DNA from 2 places in the Luteimonas dalianensis genome. Region 2 is predicted to be linked to the other one. Evidence: predicted binding sites of a transcription regulator. Region 2 holds the regulator's gene; the other holds the start of a gene.
What was found. Region 2 encodes sigma-54, which starts transcription at its own class of promoters, with help from an activator protein. Its sites were predicted from a motif close to TGGCACGNGCNTTGC; they were not measured.
Positions count from the first base shown of each region.

Region 1: a site for sigma-54 is predicted at 2,157-2,171, ahead of glnA (type I glutamate--ammonia ligase). Genes of this name have one in related genera too.

Region 1 covers NZ_JBMPPO010000002.1:78,675-82,080, forward strand. Annotated here, with positions in the region: gene ACOZ90_RS02580 (ammonium transporter) at 1-38, opposite strand, end outside; gene ACOZ90_RS02585 (P-II family nitrogen regulator) at 60-398, opposite strand; gene glnA (type I glutamate--ammonia ligase) at 702-2,111, opposite strand; gene ACOZ90_RS02595 (undecaprenyl-diphosphate phosphatase) at 2,350-3,144, shown strand; gene ACOZ90_RS02600 (DUF4377 domain-containing protein) at 3,231-3,406, shown strand, end outside.
Region 2 covers NZ_JBMPPO010000003.1:302,220-305,625, forward strand. Annotated here, with positions in the region: gene lptA (lipopolysaccharide transport periplasmic protein LptA) at 1-81, shown strand, start outside; gene lptB (LPS export ABC transporter ATP-binding protein) at 81-800, shown strand; gene ACOZ90_RS05960 (RNA polymerase factor sigma-54) at 870-2,291, shown strand; gene hpf (ribosome hibernation-promoting factor, HPF/YfiA family) at 2,412-2,741, shown strand; gene rapZ (RNase adapter RapZ) at 2,794-3,406, shown strand, end outside.

The DNA of each region.
Region 1 (3,406 bases), on a different contig from region 2:
ATCCAGGCGACGTTGCCGCTGTCGAATACCTCATTCATTTCCGGACTCCTCCTGTTGGGTCAAAGCGCGTCGACGCCGACTTCGCCGGTGCGGATGCGGACGGCCTGCTCCAGGCCGATGACGAAAATCTTCCCGTCGCCGACCTTGCCGGTGCCCGCGGCGTTGGCGATCGCCTCCAGCGCGGCCTCCAGGTCGTCGGCGGCCACCGCGCACTCGACCTTCAGCTTGGGCAGGAAATCGACCACGTACTCGGCGCCGCGGTACAGCTCGGTATGTCCCTTTTGCCGGCCGAAGCCCTTGACCTCGGTGACGGTCAGGCCCTTCACCCCGATCTCGCCCAGTGCCTGGCGCACTTCGTCGAGCTTGAAGGGGCGGATGATGGCGACGATCAGTTTCATGCGAGTCCTCCGTCCGAATGCCGCGCACGCGGCGGCGGCCCGGCACACCGTGCGCGCGGGCCAACCCGTCCAGTCGTTTCATCCGGGTGCTGCGCGCACGATGCGCGTGGCGCCGGCCCGATTCCCCTTGCTTGTGATTCCAGGTACATGACGCAGGTCCCTCGTTGTGGAACCCTCCCGTCGCTTCCCTTGGCCGGCGGCCGCTCTGCGGCGGCTTGCCGGTCGTCCGGCACCCTTCCCCGGTGCCGGAATCCCGTGGACCGGCGCTACGGAGCGCCAGGCCCGTCCTTCCCCATCAGCCGCTCAGACGGCGTAGTACATCTGGTATTCCAGCGGGTGCGTTGCCGAACGGAACGCGGTGACCTCCTTCATCTTCAGCGCGATGTAGGCGTCGATGAAGTCGTCGGTGAACACCCCGCCGGCCTTGAGGAACTCGCGGTCGGCGTCCAGCGCCTCCAGCGCCTGGTCCAGCGAATGGCACACGGTCGGGAAGTCCTTCTCCTCCTCCGGCGGCAGGTCGTACAGGTCCTTGTCGCTCGGCCCGCCCGGGTCGATCTGGTTCTTGATCCCGTCCAGGCCCGCCATCATCAGCGCGGCGAAGGTCAGGTAACCGGACTGCATCGGGTCGGGGAAGCGCATCTCGATCCGGCGCGCCTTCGGGTTGGGCACGTAGGGGATGCGGCAGGAGGCGGAGCGGTTGGAGGCCGAGTAGGCCAGCATCACCGGCGCCTCGAAGCCCGGCACCAGGCGCTTGTAGGAGTTGGTGGAGGCGTTGGAGAAGGCGTTGATCGCGCGCGCGTGCTTGAAGATGCCGCCGATGTACCACAGCGCGGTCTGGCTCAGGCCGCCGTAGCCGTCGCCGGTGAACAGGTTCTCCCCGCCCTTGGCCAGCGACTGGTGCACGTGCATGCCGCTGCCGTTGTCGCCGACCAGCGGCTTGGGCATGAAGGTGGCGGTCTTGCCGTTGCGGAAGGCGACGTTCTTGACCACGTACTTGAGCGTCTGCAGCTCGTCGGCCTTGGCCACCAGCGAGTTGAAGCGGGTGCCGATCTCGCACTGCCCGGAGTTGGCCACCTCGTGGTGGTGCACCTCCACCTCCAGCCCGACCTGCTCCAGCGTCTTGCACATCTCGGCGCGGATGTCGTGCAGCGAATCCACCGGCGGCACCGGGAAGTAGCCGCCCTTGATCCCCGGGCGGTAGCCGCTGTTGCCGTGCTCGTATTCGCGGGCCGAGTTCCAGTGCGCCTCCTCGGAGTCGACGTGGAAGAAGGTGTGGCCCATCTCGTTGCCGTAGCGCACCGAGTCGAACACGAAGAACTCCGGCTCCGGACCGAAGAAGGCCTGGTCGGCGATGCCGCTGGACTTCAGGTAGGCCTCGGCCTTGCGGGCGATGCCGCGCGGGTCGCGCTCGTAGAACTGCATCGTGGTCGGATCAAGGATGTCGCAGGTCAGCACCAGGGTCGGATCGGCCGCGAACGGGTCGACGAAGGCGGTGGACGCGTCCGGCAGCAGGACCATGTCCGAGTTCTGGATGCCGCGCCAGCCGTTGATCGAGGAGCCGTCGAACATCTTGCCGTCCTCGAACAGGGCCGGCTCCATGATCGAGGCCGGGTAGGTCACGTGGTGCTGGACGCCACGCATGTCGGTGAAGCGCAGGTCGATGAATTCGATCCGGTGGTCGCTGGTGAGCTTTTCGACGTTATCGAAGGACATGGAACGGGGGCCTCGGGCTTGGGTTGGGAATACCGGAGAGGTACCGCAAGGGCCGTGCCAACCATTTTCGTTCCGCAAGTGACTGATCCGTTGTGGATTTCATCCCCGCGGACGCCCTCCGTGCACCACATTGGCCCGCCCGCCATGGGGCTGCACCGTTATGGTGCGGCGCAACACCCGGCCGAACCCGGCCCTGCGATCGCGTATCCTTGCCCGTCGCCCAACCGCGCCCACGCCAGTGTCCGACCTGCTCGCCGCCCTGCTGCTGGGCATCATCGAAGGCCTCACCGAGTTCCTGCCGGTCTCCAGCACCGGGCACCTGTTGATCGCCCAGCACTGGCTCGGGCCGCGCTCGGATTTCTTCAACATCGTGATCCAGGCCGGCGCGATCCTGGCCATCACCCTGGTGTTCCGGCAGCGGATCTGGGATCTGGTCACCGGCCTGGATCGGCGCGAGAACCGCGACTACGCGATCAAGCTGGTGGCCGCGTTTGCGGTCACCGCCGCGGTCGGGCTGCCGGTGCGGCTGGCGGGCTGGGAGCTGCCGGAGACGGTGACCCCGATCGCCTGGGCGCTGGTGATCGGCGGGATCTGGATGATCCTGGCCGAACGCATTTCCGAGCGCCGCGGCGACCGCACCGACGTGACCTGGACGGTGGCGGTGCTGGTGGGCCTGGCACAGGTGGTGGCCGGGGTGTTCCCCGGCACCTCGCGCTCGGCGGCGGCGATCTTCATGGCGATGCTGGCGGGCCTGACCCGGCGCTCGGCGGCCACCGAGTTCGTGTTCCTGGTCGGCATCCCGACCATGTTCGCCGCCAGCGGCTACGCGTTCCTGGAACTGTGGCTGGAAGGCGGCCTGGGCGACGAGGCCTGGGATCAGGTGGCGCTGTCGTTCGCCGCCGCCACGGTCACCGGCTTCCTGGTGGTGAAGTGGCTGCTGGGCTATATCCGCAAGCACCGCTACACCGGCTTCGCCGTCTACCGGATCATCCTGGGCGCGGCGCTGCTGCTGTTCATGCACTCCGGCAGCTGAGCGGCCGGCGCGCAGGCGGGCGCGATCAACCCCGTTCGGGATTGGTGTACGTTCTCCCCGGTATCCCCCGACCCTGGAGTCTGCGCATGAACCGTTCCCTGTCCCTGCCGGCGCTTGTTGCAGCGCCGCTGGCGCTCGCGCTCGCGGCCTGCACGCCTGCCCCGCCTGCCGGTGACCCGCCGCAGGCATCCGCCACCCCCGCTGCGGATGCCGCGAATGCCGCGCCCGCCACGTCCGCCGGCCGGCTCGACGCCTGGCACTG
Region 2 (3,406 bases):
GTGGAGGCCGGCGGCGAAGGCGCCGGCCGCGTGCGGATGCGGATCCAGCCGCGCGCCCAGCGCGAAAACGGCGGCGACTGATGCTGGCCGCCGAGGGACTGCGCAAGCGCTACCGGTCGCGCGAGGTCGTCAGCGACTTCGGGCTGACCCTGGAGGCCGGTGAAGTGGTCGGCCTGCTGGGCCCCAACGGCGCCGGCAAGACCACCTGCTTCTACATGATCGTCGGCCTGGTGCCCGCCGATGCCGGGCGCATCGTGCTGGACGGGCGCGACATCACCGGCGAGCCGATGTACCGGCGCGCGCGCCTGGGCGTTGGCTACCTGCCGCAGGAGCCGTCGGTGTTCCGCAAGCTGTCGGTGGCCGACAACCTGCGCCTGGTGCTGGAGCTGCGCGAGGATCTGGATCGCAAGGGCCTGGAAGCCGAGCTGGAAAGCCTGATGGACGAGCTGCAGGTGACCCACGTGGCCGGCCAGCACGGCGCCAGCCTGTCGGGCGGCGAGCGGCGCCGGGTGGAGATCGCCCGCGCCCTGGCCGCCAGGCCGCGCCTGATCCTGCTCGACGAGCCCTTCGCCGGCGTGGATCCGATTTCGGTCGGCGAGATCCAGCGCATCATCCGCCACCTGAAGAATCGCGGCATCGGCGTGCTCATCACCGATCACAACGTGCGCGAGACGCTTGGCATTTGCGACCGGGCGTATATCCTCAACGAAGGAAGCGTGCTGGCGCAGGGGGCGCCGGATGCACTGCTCGCGGATCCCGACGTACGCAGGGTTTACCTGGGCGAGGCGTTCCGCCTGTAGCCGTCGGCCGCGCGTAAAATGAAGGGGTGTCCGGGCCGTGCATGCCCGGACGTTGCATCATGGGGAAAGATGAAGCAACGCCTGCAGACATCGCTGGGCCAACAACTGGTGCTGACGCCGCAGCTCAAGCAGGCGCTGCACCTGTTGCAGCTGTCGTCGCTGGAGCTGGACGCCGAGATCGCCGAGGCGGTGGAGACCAATCCGCTGCTTGAATGGGACGAGCAGGCGCCGCTGGCGGCCGCCGCCGAAACCCCCGATGCAACCCCCGTCGAGGTACCGCCGGCCGACAGCCACGTGGGCTCCGACGGCGACTGGGACATCGCCCAGAGCTGGCAGTCCGGCGCCCGCGTGGGCACCGACGGCGACGACGGGGACTGGGACGCCACCGAGCGCATGAGCGGCTCGGAGAGCCTGCGCGAACATCTGGCCTGGCAGCTGAACCTGACCCAGCTGTCCCCGCGCGACCGGGTGATCGGCGAGGCGCTGATCGACGCCATCGAGGACGACGGCTACCTGCGCACACCGTTCGACGAAATCGCGGCCACCCTGGCGCCGGAACTGGTGTGCAGCCACGAGGAGATCCTCGCCGTGCTGCACCGGATCCAGCACATGGATCCGCTGGGGGTTGGCGCGCGCGACCTGTCCGAGTGCCTGCTGCTGCAGCTGGAGGTGCTGGACGACGACACGCCCGGCCGGGCCCTGGCCGAGCGCATGGTGGTGGATCTGATCGGGAGCCTGCCGCGGCTGGGCGGCGACCGGCTGGCCGAGGCGCTGGGCTGCCCGCGCGAGGACGCGGACGAGGCGCTGGCCCTGCTGCGCTCGCTCGACCCGCACCCGGGCTCGCGGATCGGCGAACTCCCCCACGACACCTACGTGGCGCCCGACTGCGTGATCTCCCGCCATGAAGGCGTGTGGAAGGTGAGCCTGGTGGAAGGCCCGCTGGGCCGGCTGGGCATCCACCGCGGCTACGAGGCGATGATCCAGCACGCCAGCGCCGCCGACGCCGGCTACCTGCGCGGGCGCCTGCAGGAGGCGCGCTGGCTGCTGCGCAACCTGCAGCAGCGGGGCGAGACCCTGCTCAAGGTGGTTAACTGCCTGGTGCGCCAGCAGTCGGGGTTCCTGGAGTTCGGCCCGCAGGCGCTGCGGCCGCTGACCCTGCGCGAGGTGGCGGCCGAGATCGGCATGCACGAATCCACGGTCTCGCGCGCGGTCTCGCGCAAGTACGTGCACACGCCCCGCGGCACCCTGCCGCTGCGCGACTTCTTTGCCTCCGGGGTCAGCACCGACACCGGCGGCCAGGCCTCCAGCACCGCCATCCAGCAGATGATCCTGCGCCTGGTGGAAGCCGAGAATCCCGGCAAGCCGCTTTCGGACGCGCGCCTGACCGAGGCGCTCAAGGCCGCGGGCGTGATGGTGGCCCGGCGCACGGTCAGCAAGTACCGCGAAGCGCTCAACATCCCCTCCTCCCACGAGCGGGTGCGGCTGGGCTGAACTGCGGGCCTCGCTGGTGGTCAAAGGATGCATGGGCGGCGGCTTGCCCGCCCCCCGCGTTCGGTTAATCTGTCCGGGCGCGACGTGAAAAACATCCGACGAAGAATGAGGAGCCTGCCGATGCGTATCGAAACCCACGGACACCAGATCGAGGTCACCCCCGCCCTGCGCGACTACGTGGAATCCAAGCTTGGCCGGCTGTCGCGCCATTTCGAGGGACAGCACTTCGACCTGCGCGCGCAGCTGAGCCTGGAAAAGCCGATGCACAAGGCCGAAGCCAACGTGTCCGTGGCCGGCAAGACCCACCACGCCGACGCCACCGGCGTGGACATGTACGCCGCCATCGACCTGCTCTACGACAAGCTGGACCGCCTGCTGGCCAAGCACAAGGGCAAGCTGAGCGACCACCACCGGGGCGAGAATCCCGCCCGCGACGGCAGCTTCGGCTGAACCGGCGGCCCCGCGGGGCCGCAGAGCCGACGTCCACCCAGGGGAACAGTCGATGACCAGCGCCACCGATTCCTCGCTGCTGATCGTGAGCGGCATGTCCGGCAGCGGCAAGTCGGTGGCGCTCAACACCCTGGAGGATCTGGGCTACTACTGCACCGACAACCTGCCGGCCGAACTGCTGCCCGACTTCGTGCGCAGCGTCGGCCAGGACGCGGGCATGCCGCGCAAGCTGGCGGTGGGGATCGACGTGCGCAACCGGCACAACGATCTGGTCAACATCCCGCAGTGGCTGTCGGCGGTGGCAGAGCTGGGGTTCAACCCCAAGCTGGTGTTCTTCGAAACCGGCGACCAGCAGCTGCTCAAACGCTATGCCGACACCCGCCGCCGGCACCCGCTCAGCCACCTGGGGCTGTCGCTGCCCGACGCGATCGCGCTGGAGCGGCAGGTGCTGCGGCCGCTGCGGCTGCTGGCCGACGCGGTGATCGACACCACCGAGTTGAACGTGCACCAGCTGCGGCGCCAGCTGATCACCGAGTTCCAGCTGTCGCAGGAGTCGTCTTTCTCGCTGCTGTTCGAGTCGTTCGCCTATCGCCACGGGGTGCCGCCGGACGCGGATTTCGTGTTCGACGCGCGCGCCCTGCCCAATCCGCACTGGGTGCCCACGC